3 regions of the Geobacillus sp. C56-T2 genome follow, and region 3 is predicted to be linked to each of the others. Evidence: riboswitches for the same ligand, from Rfam matches in the RefSeq annotation. Region 3 holds a riboswitch; each other region holds the start of a gene.

Region 1 (4,289 bases), 2.1 Mb from region 3:
TTGTTCGGGTCGCTTCCGGCCCGATTGCAGGCGATGACGTAGCATTGATTTTCAATCGCTCGCGCCATCAGCAACGTCCGCCAATGGTGAAGGCGAGGAAGCGGCCATTCGGCGACGACAAACAGCACTTCCGCCCCGGCTAAAGCATGGACGCGAATCCACTCCGGAAAGCGGATGTCATAGCAAATGACTCCGGCGCACGACAGCCCGCTAAGTGAAAATAACCCTGGTTCGTTTCCCGGCTGCAAATACAAATGCTCATCCATCAATTGGAACAGATGAAGTTTGCTATATTCACTGACGATTTGGCCGCTCCGGTCGGCGACAATCATCGTGTTCGTCACACCGGCAGCGGTTTTTTTGGCGACTGAGCCGGCGACGAAATGGACGCCGTATGTTTGCGCTAGGCGGGAGGCGAACGCTTTCGCCCGCACGGCATCGTCATCGGCAATTTCGTCTAGGCGCGCCAAGTCATAGCCGGTCGTCCATAGTTCCGGAAGCACGACGATATCGGCTCCTTCGTTGGCGGCGGATTGCACGGCTGTTTCGGCTCGCTGTTCGTTCGTTTGCGGATCGCCAAACGCGATATCGAGCTGGAGGCAAGCGATGCGGATGGTCATTGTTTTTCACCCCAATGAAAAAATTTGCTTTACATTTTGCTTTTTACGATATATGATGTTGCACTAGAATTTCAAGAATTTTTGAGAAGGTGTGGGCGATGACGATCGAATTTCCTTTTTCCGAACTGCTTGAACAGCTGCCGAAGCAGTTTTTTGCTTCGCTTGTCGCCAAAGTGGGAGAGAAAATCAAAGCCGGGCATGATGTCATTAATTTAGGGCAAGGCAATCCGGACCAGCCGACGCCGAAGCATATCGTTGAGGCGATGCAGCGGGCGGCGGCCAATCCGAAGTACCATAAATATTCGCCGTTTCAAGGCTACTCGTTTTTGAAAGAAGCCGTTGCCGCCTTTTATGCGCGCGAGTATGGAGTTAAGGTCGACCCGACCCGCGAAGTCGCCATTTTGTTTGGCGGCAAGGCCGGGCTTGTCGAGCTGCCGCTTTGCCTCGTCAACCCGGGCGATGTGGTGCTCGTCCCGGACCCGGGCTATCCGGATTACTGGTCGGGAATCGCGCTCGCCCGCGCGCGGATGGAAATGATGCCGCTTGTCGCCGAGCAGCAATTTTTGCCCGATTACAGCGCCATTCCGGCGGCGGTCGCCGATCAGGCGAAACTGATGTTTTTAAACTATCCGAACAACCCGACCGGTGCGACGGCGACGAACGAGTTTTTCGCCGAGACGGTGGCGTTCGCCGCCAAGCACGGCATTGCCGTCGTGCACGATTTTGCTTACGGGGCGATCGGTTTTGACGGCAAAAAGCCGGTCAGCTTCCTCGAAGTTGACGGGGCGAAAGACGTCGGCGTCGAGATTTACACGTTTTCGAAAACGTACAATATGGCCGGCTGGCGCGTCGCGTTTGCCGTCGGCAACGAGCGGATCATTCGGGCGCTTGAGCTGCTGCAAGATCATTTGTACGTCAGCCTGTTCGGCGCCGTCCAAGAAGCGGCGGCCGCAGCACTTCTCGGCCCGCAAGATTGCGTCAACGAGCTTGTCGCGCTGTATGAAGCGCGCCGCAATACGTTCATTTCTGCCTTGCGCGAGATCGGCTGGGAAGCACCGGCGCCGTCCGGGTCGTTTTTCGCCTGGCTCCCCGTACCGAAAGGGTGGTCGTCCGCCGAGTTTGCCGATGTGCTCCTTGAGCGGGCGCATGTCGCCGTCGCTCCGGGCATCGGTTTTGGCGAGCACGGCGAAGGGTATGTGCGCGTCGGCCTATTGACCGATGAGGCGCGGCTCTGTGAAGCGGCGGAGCGGATCGGACGGCTCGGACTGTTTTGAAAAAAATGATTGACAACGGCGGCAAAGGCTGTCATAATTCAAAGTAAATTTGCCATACTCGCCAAAATCGTTTGACAAGTGTATAGTTACGCAAGCATTCTTATCAAGAGCAGGCGGAGGGACGAGCCCAATGAAGCCCGGCAACCGGCTTGGTACATTCAAGCACGGTGCTAATTCTTGCAGCGGAAACGCTGAGAGATAAGAAGAGCGCCATAAACGAATGACGCCTCTTCTTATGAAGGGGCTTTTTTCTTTGGAAAGAGGGATGAATGATGAGTGCAGTGATGGCAACGTATTTGCTTCATGACGAGAAAGACATCCGCAAAAAGGCGGAAGGGATCGCGCTCGGCTTGACGGTCGGCACATGGACCGACTTGCCGGCGTTGGAGCAGGAGCAGCTTCGCAAACATAAAGGGGAAGTGGTCGCCGTTGAGGAGCTTGGCGAAAGCGAGCGGGTAAACGCGTATTTCGGCAAGCGGCTGAAGCGGGCGATCGTCAAAATCGCCTATCCGACGGTCAACTTCAGCGCTGATTTGCCGGCGCTTTTGGTGACGACGTTCGGAAAGTTGTCGCTTGATGGGGAAGTGCGGCTGCTTGACCTTGAGTTTCCGGATGAGTGGAAGCGGCAATTTCCGGGGCCGCGCTTTGGCATCAGCGGCATTCGCGAAAAAGTCGGGGTATATAACCGCCCGCTGTTGATGAGCATTTTTAAAGGCATCATCGGCCGCGATTTGGCGTATTTGACGTCCGAATTGAAAAAACAGGCGCTTGGCGGCGTCGACCTAGTCAAAGATGACGAAATTTTGTTTGATAGCGAGCTTCTTCCGTTTGAGAAGCGGATTACGGAAGGAAAGGCCGCGCTTCGGGAAGTGTACGAACAAACGGGCAAACGGACGCTGTACGCCGTCAACTTGACCGGCAAAACGTTTGAACTGAAAGAAAAAGCGAAACGGGCCGCCGAGCTTGGCGCCGATGTGCTGTTGTTTAACGTGTTCGCCTACGGGCTTGATGTGTTGCAAGGGCTGCGCGAGGATGAAAACATCACCGTGCCGATTATGGCGCATCCGGCGTTTAGCGGCGCGATCACGCCGTCTGAGTTTTACGGGGTCGCCCCGTCGCTGTTGCTCGGCAAGCTGTTGCGGCTCGCCGGGGCTGATTTCGTCCTGTTCCCGTCGCCGTACGGCAGCGTCGCTCTCGAGCGCGAGCAGGCGCTTGGCATCGCCCGGGCGCTCACCGATGACCAAGAGCCGTTTGCGCGCGCCTTTCCGGTGCCGTCGGCCGGCATTCATCCGGGTCTCGTGCCCCTTCTTTTCCGCGATTTCGGCCTTGACAGCATCGTCAACGCCGGCGGCGGCATTCACGGCCATCCGGACGGGGCGATCGGCGGCGGCCAGGCGTTTCGCGCGGCGATCGATGCGGTGTTGGCCGGTCGGCCGCTCCGCGAAGCGGCTGTTGAAAACGAGGCCCTGCGAAAAGCGATCGACCGCTGGGGCGCTGTTGAGGTGGAAGCATGACAAGACAGCTTGTTCTCTTTTGTGATTTTGACGGCACGATTACGGAAAACGACAACATTATCGCCATTATGAAACAGTTCGCCCCGCCGGAGTGGGAGGCGCTCAAAGACGACATTCTCGCTGAGCGCATCTCCGTTCAGGAAGGGGTCGGGAAGATGTTTTCCCTCCTTCCGTCTTCGCTAAAGGGCGAAATCGTCGATTTTCTGCGGGGCACCGCCCGTTTGCGGGAAGGGTTTCGCGAATTCGCCGCTTGGACGAAAGAGCAGGGCATTCCGCTCTATGTGGTGAGCGGCGGGATCGACTTTTTTGTCTATCCGCTGCTTGACGGGATCATCGAACGAGAGCGCATTTTTTGCAACGGCTCCGATTTCAGCGGCGCGACGATCCGCATCACATGGCCTTACGCGTGCGACAGCGAGTGCCAAAACGGCTGCGGCTGCTGCAAGCCGTCGCTCCTTCGCAAGCTTTCCCGCCCGGACGGGTATCATGTCGTCATCGGCGATTCGATTACGGACCTAGCGGTGGCGAAGCAAGCGGATTACGTGTTGGCGCGCGATTTTTTGCTCCAAAAATGCCAGGAGTTTGGCTTACCCCATGCGCCGTTTGCGACGTTTTTTGATGTGATGGATCATTTGCAGCAGGTGGAGGTGATCGTATGAGCCTCGTCGTGCAAAAATGGAACGAGCTCGCCGGGGTGAAGGCCGAGCTTGCCGCCCGCGACTGGTTTTTCGCGACAAGCGGCAATTTGTCGATCAAAGTGACAAACGATCCGCTCACCTTTCTTGTCACGGCCAGCGGCAAAGACAAACGGAAGCAGACAGACGAAGATTTTCTGCTCGTTGATGGCGATGGAAACCCGGCGGAAGACACGCATTTGAAGC
Region 2 (4,289 bases), 1.7 Mb from region 3:
CGCCCGCAATTCGTTTACGATCGGGCTGGCCATTACGCTCATTACCGGCTTCATCGGGCTGACGATCGGGCTGATCGCTGGGTATTTTGGCGGCTGGATTGACAATGTCATTATGCGCATCATCGATTTCATTCTCGTTCTGCCGTTTTTGATGCTCGTTATTGTTTTTGTCGCCATTGTGCCTAAATATAATGTATTGACGTTCATTTTGATCATGAGCGCGTTTTTGTGGACGGGCAAAGCCCGGCTGATTCGCGCCAAAACGCTGGCCGAGCGCGAGCTGGATTATGTCAGCGCGTCAAAAACGCTCGGTACGCCGGATTGGAAAATCATTATTTTTCAAATTTTGCCCAACCTTAGCTCGATCATTATCGTCAATTTGACGTTAAGCTTGGCGGGCAACATCGGCATCGAGTCCGGACTCACGTATCTTGGCTTCGGGCTGCCGGAGAGCACGCCGAGCTTGGGCACGCTCGTCAGTTACGCGACCAATCCGGATGTGTTGCAAAACAAATGGTGGGTTTGGTTGCCTGCGTCATTGCTTATTTTAGTGATGATGCTGTGCATAAATTTCATCGGCCAAGCGTTGAAACGTGCGGCTGATGCAAGACAACGACTAGGATAAGGGGGAAGAAAATGTGAAGAGAAAATGGCTGGCGGCTCTCGCCGCGCTCTTGCTCGTGCTCGCCGGGTGCACGGGCAAATCCGACACAACGAGCGGAAAGGGCAACAACAACGAAAAACCGGCGGCTCAGAAGGAAGACATCAGCAAATTCCCGATGACGGTGAAAAACGACGGGAAAATCATCGATGGCGGCGTGCTGAAATACGGCCTTGTGTCCGATACGCCGTTTGAAGGAACGCTCAGCTATGCGTTCTACACGGGAGCGCCCGACGCGGAGATTTTGCAATTTTTTGACGAGTCGCTTTTCCGGACGAACGGCGACTATGAGATTACGAATGACGGCGCTGCCACATACGAGTTGTCCGAAGACAAAAAGACGATGACGATCCGCATCAAAGACAACGTCAACTGGCATGACGGCCAACCGGTGACCGCCGAAGACTTGGAGTATGCGTATTTGGTCATCGGCCATAAAGATTACACCGGCGTCCGCTATGGCGATGCGCTCATCCAAGGCATCGTCGGGATGGAAGAATATCATAGCGGCAAAGCGGATAAAATTTCCGGCATTAAAGTCATCGACAAAAAGACGTTGACGATCACATGGAAACAGGCCAATCCGTCGGTGTTGACCGGCATTTGGGCGTATCCGCTGCCGAAGCATTACTTGAAAGACATTCCGATCAAAGACTTGGCGAAATCGGATAAAATCCGGAAAAACCCGATCGGCTTCGGACCGTTCAAAGTGAAGAAAATCGTTCCGGGCGAGTCGGTCGAGTTTGTTCGCAATGATGACTACTGGGCCGGCAAACCGAACTTGGAAGGCGTCATTTTGAGAGTCGTCAGCCCGCAAGTCGTCCTGCAAGCGCTGAAAAAAGGCGAAATTGACGTCGCCGAGTTCCCGACCGACCAATATTTGAACGCGAAAGGGACGAAAAACATTCAGTTTGTCGGCAGAGTGGACTTGGCATACAACTATATCGGCTTTAAACTCGGCCATTGGGATGCGAAAAAGCAGGAAAACGTCATGGACAATCCGAAATTCCAAAACAAAAAACTGCGCCAGGCGATGGCGTACGCCATCAACAACCAAGAGGTGGCCGACCGCCTGTATCATGGTTTGCGCTTCCCGGCGAACACGCTCATTCCGCCGTCGTTCCCGGGCTATCATGACAGCTCCATCAAAGGGTATACGTACAATCCGGAAAAAGCGAAACAATTGCTGGATGAAGCCGGATATAAAGATGTGGATGGCGATGGCCTCCGCGAAGATCCGAACGGCAAAAAATTCAAGATCAACTTCTTGGCAATGAGCGGCGGGGACATCGCTGAACCGTTGGCTAAATTTTATATGCAATGCTGGAGAGATGTCGGCCTCGATGTTCAGCTTGTGGACGGACGTTTGGCGGAGTTCAACTCCTTCTATGATATGGTCGAAAAAGACGATCCGAAAGTGGACGTTTACGCAGCCGCGTGGGGGACGGGCACGGACGTCGATCCATACGGATTGTATGGACGGAACGTCATGTTCAACTACTCGCGCTGGGTGAATGAGAAAAACGATGAACTGTTGGAAAAAGGCCATTCTGAACAGGCGTTTGACAAAGAATATCGCCGGAAAATTTACAGTGAATGGCAAAAATTGATGAACGAAGAAGTTCCGGTCATTCCGACGTTGTATCGTTCGGCCATTTATGCCGTCAACAACCGCGTCGCCAACTTCACGGTCGATCCGAGTTCGAAACTGACGTGGAAAGATGTCGGCGTCACGTCCGAGCAGCCGGAAGTCGAACAATGACGATTGCCGCCTCTGATGATGTATGATAAGATAGAAGACAAATTGCATACGTCTTATCAAGAGTGGGCGAGAGAACGGGCTTGATGACCCCACAGCAACCTGCCGCTGGCAAGGTGCTAACACCCGCAAAGCGATGTCGCTTTGGATGATAAGAACGGCCACCCCCTTTCGCGTCATTCCGAGGCGGAAGGGGGGTTTTTGATGATGGGAGGTGAGGGGGCGTGGCGGAACGACTGTCGCTGCGCGCTTGCATGGCGGCGCATTTGCCGGCGGCGACGTTTGCCGTTCACGTCATGCGCTGCGTGCGGACGGAGCTCATCCGGTTCGATCGCCGGGCGGTCGTGCATGTCGACCGCGGGGACGGCTATGTCCACTTGTATGGGGAAGCGCAAGGGACGATGATTTCCCTCGTGCTGACGAACGATGAGGTGGAGGAATGGAAAGCGGAGGGGCCGTACGCCCTTGACCGCTATCTATGGCAGGAGCTAGGAAAAAAAGGCATTTTTCCACCGCGAATGACCCCGTATTTGCGGGCTGTGTTTTCCATTGAATCGTAGAACATGAGAGAAAGGAAGAACAGCGAATGGCAGTCAAAAAATTTGAACACGTCGGCATCCAAGTGAAAGATATCGAAACATCGAAAGCATTTTATCAAAACGTCGTCGGCCTCGAGCTGCTCAGCGAGATGATTCATACGAATGGGACGATGAAACTGGCGTTTTTGGGGCTTGACGGCCAAGTCATCGTCGAACTCATCGAAGGATACAATCCGGATTTGCCGACGGAAGGAAAAGTGCATCACGTCGCATTTACGGTCGAAGGCATTGAGCAGGAGAAAGAGCGGCTCGTGTCGCTTGGCGTTCCGCTCGTTTGGGAGGACATTACCGAGCTTCCGAACGGGGCGAAATATTTGTTTTTCCTCGGCCCGGACGGGGAATGGATCGAATTTTACGAGCCGGAACGATAAGAAGAATGAAAACAGGCGGCCCGCGATTTTGCATCGATCGGGCTTTGGGCGCCAGAGCGTGGCTGGCGCCTCTTTCTATTTTCTTGCCTTGACCGCACGTCGATCGGTGGCATAGAAGACCGGTGAAAAACCGCTGTCACACACCAATCGGTGGCCTTTTTACTCAGAAAAGTTCCATGGGCAGTGTGATCTCCCTCCACCTAGGGGTGAAAACCTCGCGCCAGTGCGGCATTTTCACGGAAAGTTCCGTGGGCAACGGGTTGCCCTTCATCCGGGGATGAAAATCCGCGTCAGTCCTGCATTTTCACAGAAATGGGTGGCCAGCTGTATTTTTCCCGAAATCACCAGCCTTATAGGTCCTGTCAGCTTCGTTTTGCACGGATGGCAGTCCGTGTATGGGCTGACATTCGGGAACGATTCCTGATGGAGCCGCTTCGTTGTTCATGACGCTCATTGTGGCATGGACAGCAACTTTGGGGCGAAAAGTGCGCTTTAGGGGTCGAGGCCTTTCCGATTGGATGATATACTAGAAAAAGAGGGGAGGAGATTTCGTGGAAGAAACGATCGTTCACGCTATTCAAGACGACTATCCGGATGAATTCGCTTGGTGCTATGGCTGCGGCCGTTTGAATGAGACGGGCCACCATTTCCGCACCGGATGGCAAGGGGACAAGACGGTGACCGTATACACGCCGCGCCCCGAACATACAGCCATCCCTGGATTTGTGTACGGCGGATTGATCGCCTCGCTCATCGACTGCCACGGCACCGGTTCAGCGGCGCTGGCGCTGCACCGGAAAAACGGCCATGAGCCGGGCAGCGGGGAGACGCCGCCGCGCTTTGTCACCGCTTCGCTGCACGTCGATTTTCTCAAACCGACGCCGCACGGGGTGCCGCTT
Region 3 (4,289 bases):
GCATCGATGTGACCGATCGGGTGATCGGCAAATGGAACGGCCGCTCGCTTGATTTGTATGCGGAAGGGGAGCTGATCGGCCATGTTCCGCTTCCGGAGACTGTTCCGTTAAAAAGCGGCTATACAGTGCAAAATGGAAAAGTTTACAAAGACGTGACCGCTACCGTTGAGCCGGGGCAAAAATATGTCGACTGCGACGGGGAAGCGGGCTGGTGTTGAAAGGCAACGGTGGATGGCCGTTGCTTTTTTTCAACCTTTGGCTCGCATCGATCATACAATAGAGCAACATTGGTGGAGTTAGGTGGGGCGGATATGCGACAAGTGGAAAAGGTGATCATCGTCGAGGGGAGATCGGATAAACAAAAGGTGGCGGCGGTGTTGAATGAACCGGTGGTGATCGTGTGTACGAACGGGACGATCAGCGATGCCCGCCTGGAAGAGTTGGCCGACGAGTTCGAAGGCCAAGATGTATACGTGCTTGCCGACGCCGATGAGGCGGGGGAGAAGCTGCGCCGCCAGTTTCGCCGCATGTTTCCCGAAGCCGAACATATTTATATTGACCGGGCGTACCGGGAAGTGGCGGCCGCTCCGCTTTGGCATTTGGCGCAAGTGTTGCTGCGCGCCGATTTTGAGGTGCGCATGGAATGGTTGATGAAGGGGGGAAGCGGGTGAACGCGATCCATCGCAATGAGCTCAGAAAAACGATTGAGAACGAGCCGCTTTTGGCGCTGTATTTGTATACCCCGCTGTGCGGCACATGTCAATTGGCGCGACGGTTGCTCGTGATTATCGAGCAGCTATTCCCGACGTTGCCGTTTTACGAAACGGATATCAACTATATTCCCAAGCAGGCAGTGGAGTGGCAAATTTCCAGCGTTCCATGCTTGCTTCTTTTTGTTGACGGAGCGATGGCGGGCAAATGGTATGCGTTCCCTTCCGTCACCGATTTGTATGAGCAACTGCAAGCCCGGCTGCCTCGTTGACTGTGCCCTTTTTTGACTCCGTTTGACACATTTCTTGGGAAATGACAAAAACGGCGTCCGTTCGTCAACAGGCTGTCGAGATTTTTGTAAAGGATTCTTGCCCCCACATATGGAAATAGAGAACAAAGGACATGGGGGTGATGGTCAATGGAAGTGCGTGAATTTGTGGAACGGTTCATCGAGCGGATGCAAATGTTGCGTCATTTGTTGCCGATTTTGCCGGACGAGCAGTTATGCGTTCGGTTTGAAAGCGACGGGGAGGCCGCTTCCGTCTTGCTTGGCAAAGAGCCGGCCATCGTTGAGTGCGAGAACGATGAACGAAACACGTTGACGGTGCGCGGTTCGAAGGAAGCGCTCGCCTCCTTGCTGAGCGGTGAGCTGAAGCTGCAGCAGCTCGTCCGACTGCAAGAAGTGCACGTATCGGGAAGCTTCCGCCATTTATTGCTGCTGGAGTCGCTCCTCCATTTGGCCAAGCCGTATCGGCATGTCGGATAAAAAATGGGTTGACACGATTCGACATCCAGTGATACAATCACATTCGTAACCAAATTGAATACATTCGCGTTGCGCTCTTATCAAGAGAGGTGGAGGGATGTGCCCAATGAAGCCCGGCAACCGTCAGCGCTTGTGCTGAAATGGTGCCAATTCACACAAAGCAGCCTGCTTTGAGAGATAAGAGACGGAATGGTAGACAATACCTTTCTGTTCTCCGCGGGCAGAAAGGTTTTCTTTTTGCGCTTGCTTGGACGCTGGGCGTGAACAGCCCGCTTCGGCCGCTTGCGCAGGCGCGCTCGGCGGCGGGGCTTGCGCCTGCTGGCGAACGGGAAGCGAACGGCAAGAAAGGAAGGTGAAACGATGATCACCCTTGAACAGGTGACGAAAGTATACCAAGCGGCCAACGGTGCGGTGACAGCCGTTGACAACGTGTCGCTTGAGATTCGCGAAGGGGAAATTTTTGGAATTATCGGCTACAGCGGGGCCGGAAAAAGTTCGCTCATTCGGCTGTTAAACGGATTGGAAAAACCGACGAGCGGTCGGGTGATCGTCGCCGGCCGCGACATGGCGCGCGTGAAAGGTCGGGAGCTTCGAAACGCCCGTCAGGAAATCGGCATGATTTTCCAGCATTTCAACTTGCTTTGGTCGCGCACCGTCAGGGAAAATATCGCCTTTCCGCTCGAGATCGCCGGTGTTCCGAGAGAGGCGCGGCAAAAGCGCGTCGATGAGCTCATCCAGCTTGTCGGGCTCACCGGGCGGGAAGAGGCGTATCCGTCCCAGCTGAGCGGCGGGCAAAAGCAGCGGGTCGGCATCGCGCGGGCGCTCGCCAACAATCCGAAAGTCCTGCTTTGCGATGAGGCAACGTCCGCCCTCGATCCGCAGACGACGGACGCGATTTTGGATTTGCTCGTTGACATCAACAAGCGGCTCGGGCTGACGATCGTGCTCATCACCCATGAAATGCACGTCATTCGCAAAATTTGCGACCGCGTCGCGGTGATGGAAAGCGGCAAAATCGTTGAACAAGGCGACGTGCTGCACGTGTTCCGGAACCCGCAGCAACCGATTACGAAACGGTTCGTCAAGCAGCTGGTCGAGCCGGAGGAAACCGAAGAAGCTGTCTCGCATCTGTTCGGCCAATACCCGAACGGGGTGATCGCGCAGTTGACGTTTGTCGGCGCCGCCGCTGGACAGCCGCTCATTACGCAAGTTGTCCGCCAATTTGCCGTTGATGTCAACATTTTGCAAGGAAAAATCTCGCACACCCATCAAGGCGCCTACGGCGTGCTGTTTGTGCACATCGACGGGGCGGCGGATGAAATCGGTCGGGCGCTCGACTATATTCAAGACCAACAAGTGGCGGTGGAGGTGATTCACGATGCTCGCTAACCTCCTGCCGAACGTGCAATGGGAAACGATGTGGGCGGCAACGGTCGAGACGCTGTACATGACCGGCATGGCGGTCGCCGCCACGTTCGTCCTCGGGATCGTTCTTGGCTTGCTGTTATTTTTAACGGCAAAGGGAAACCTATGGGAGAACCGGCTGGCCAATACGGTCATCGCGGCGTTCGTCAACATTTTCCGCTCCATTCCGTTCATTATTTTGATCATTTTGCTTATTCCGTTTACGAAATGGCTCATCGGGACGATGCTCGGCGCCAACGCGGCGCTGCCGGCGCTCATCATCGGCGCGGCGCCGTTTTACGCCCGCATGGTTGAGATCGCCCTCCGCGAAATTGACAAAGGGGTCATTGAAGCGGCGCAGGCGATGGGCGCCTCGACGTGGACGATCATTTGGAAGGTGCTTTTGCCGGAATCGCTGCCAGCCCTTGTTTCGGGGATTACCGTCACCGCGGTGTCGCTTGTCGGCTACACGGCGATGGCTGGCGTTGTCGGCGCCGGTGGACTTGGGAATTTGGCATATTTGGAAGGATTTCAGCGCAGCCATAACGATGTGACGTTTGTCGCGACCGTGTTGGTGCTTGTGATTGTCTTTGTCATTCAGTGGATCGGTGACGTTGTCACTTCCAAAATAGATAAACGATAAAAGGAGGAAAAAACCGATGAAAAAATGGCTTGGCGTGCTGTTCGCTTCCGTCTTGGTGTTCGCCTTGGCGGCTTGCGGCGGCAACAACAACGCCGCAGATGAGGGCGGCAACGGCAAATTGGTAAAACTGAAAGTCGGCGCCTCGAACGTGCCGCATGCGGAAATTTTGGAAAAAGCGAAACCGATTTTGAAGGAAAAAGGCATTGACTTGGAGATCATTACGTTCCAAGACTATATTTTGCCGAACAAAGCGTTGGCTGACAAAGAAATTGATGCCAACTACTTCCAACACATTCCTTATTTAGAGTCGCAAATGAAAGAGCATGGCTACCAATTCGTTAACGCCGGTGGCATTCATATTGAGCCGATCGGCTTGTACTCGAAAAAATACAAAAGCATCGAAGAGCTGCCGGATGGCGCAACGATCATCATGAGCAACTCGGTCGCCGACCACGGCCGCATTTTGTCGATGCTGCAAGAAAAAGGGCTCATTAAGCTGAAAGAGGGCGTCGATAAAACGAAAGCGACGGTGAATGACATCGTTGAAAATCCGAAGCATTTGAAGTTTAAGGCCGATGTCGACGCTGGGCTGCTGCCGCAAATTTACAAAAACGGCGAAGGCGATGCGGTGCTGATCAATGCCAACTATGCGCTGGACGCGGGCTTGGATCCGGCGAAAGATCCGATCGCCGTCGAATCGCCGAAAGACAACCCGTATGTCAACATTGTGGCGGTGCGCAAAGGTGATGAAAACCGGAAAGAAAT

The links. Region 3 has a riboswitch for S-adenosylmethionine ahead of GC56T2_RS14745 (methionine ABC transporter ATP-binding protein). Riboswitches for the same ligand answer to the same signal wherever they lie in the genome.
Region 1: another riboswitch for S-adenosylmethionine. It lies ahead of mtnW (2,3-diketo-5-methylthiopentyl-1-phosphate enolase); the one in region 3 lies ahead of GC56T2_RS14745 (methionine ABC transporter ATP-binding protein).
Region 2: another riboswitch for S-adenosylmethionine. It lies ahead of GC56T2_RS06605 (hypothetical protein); the one in region 3 lies ahead of GC56T2_RS14745 (methionine ABC transporter ATP-binding protein).

What each region holds. Positions count from the first base shown of each region.
Region 1 is NZ_VJWB01000001.1:907,403-911,691, forward strand. It holds gene GC56T2_RS04665 (carbon-nitrogen family hydrolase) at 1-620, opposite strand, end outside; gene GC56T2_RS04670 (pyridoxal phosphate-dependent aminotransferase) at 719-1,894, shown strand; SAM riboswitch class I at 1,992-2,099, shown strand; gene mtnW (2,3-diketo-5-methylthiopentyl-1-phosphate enolase) at 2,167-3,408, shown strand; gene mtnX (2-hydroxy-3-keto-5-methylthiopentenyl-1-phosphate phosphatase) at 3,405-4,067, shown strand; gene GC56T2_RS04685 (methylthioribulose 1-phosphate dehydratase) at 4,064-4,289, shown strand, end outside.
Region 2 is NZ_VJWB01000001.1:1,294,144-1,298,432, forward strand. It holds gene GC56T2_RS06595 (ABC transporter permease) at 1-625, shown strand, start outside; gene opp4A (oligopeptide ABC transporter substrate-binding protein) at 639-2,423, shown strand; SAM riboswitch class I at 2,474-2,578, shown strand; gene GC56T2_RS06605 (hypothetical protein) at 2,645-2,980, shown strand; gene GC56T2_RS06610 (VOC family protein) at 3,007-3,390, shown strand; gene GC56T2_RS06615 (PaaI family thioesterase) at 3,942-4,289, shown strand, end outside.
Region 3 is NZ_VJWB01000001.1:2,958,428-2,962,716, reverse strand. It holds gene GC56T2_RS14765 (YusG family protein) at 1-218, shown strand, start outside; gene GC56T2_RS14760 (toprim domain-containing protein) at 312-671, shown strand; gene GC56T2_RS14755 (thioredoxin family protein) at 668-982, shown strand; gene GC56T2_RS14750 (hypothetical protein) at 1,130-1,477, shown strand; SAM riboswitch class I at 1,552-1,661, shown strand; gene GC56T2_RS14745 (methionine ABC transporter ATP-binding protein) at 1,838-2,866, shown strand; gene GC56T2_RS14740 (methionine ABC transporter permease) at 2,856-3,524, shown strand; gene GC56T2_RS14735 (MetQ/NlpA family ABC transporter substrate-binding protein) at 3,541-4,289, shown strand, end outside.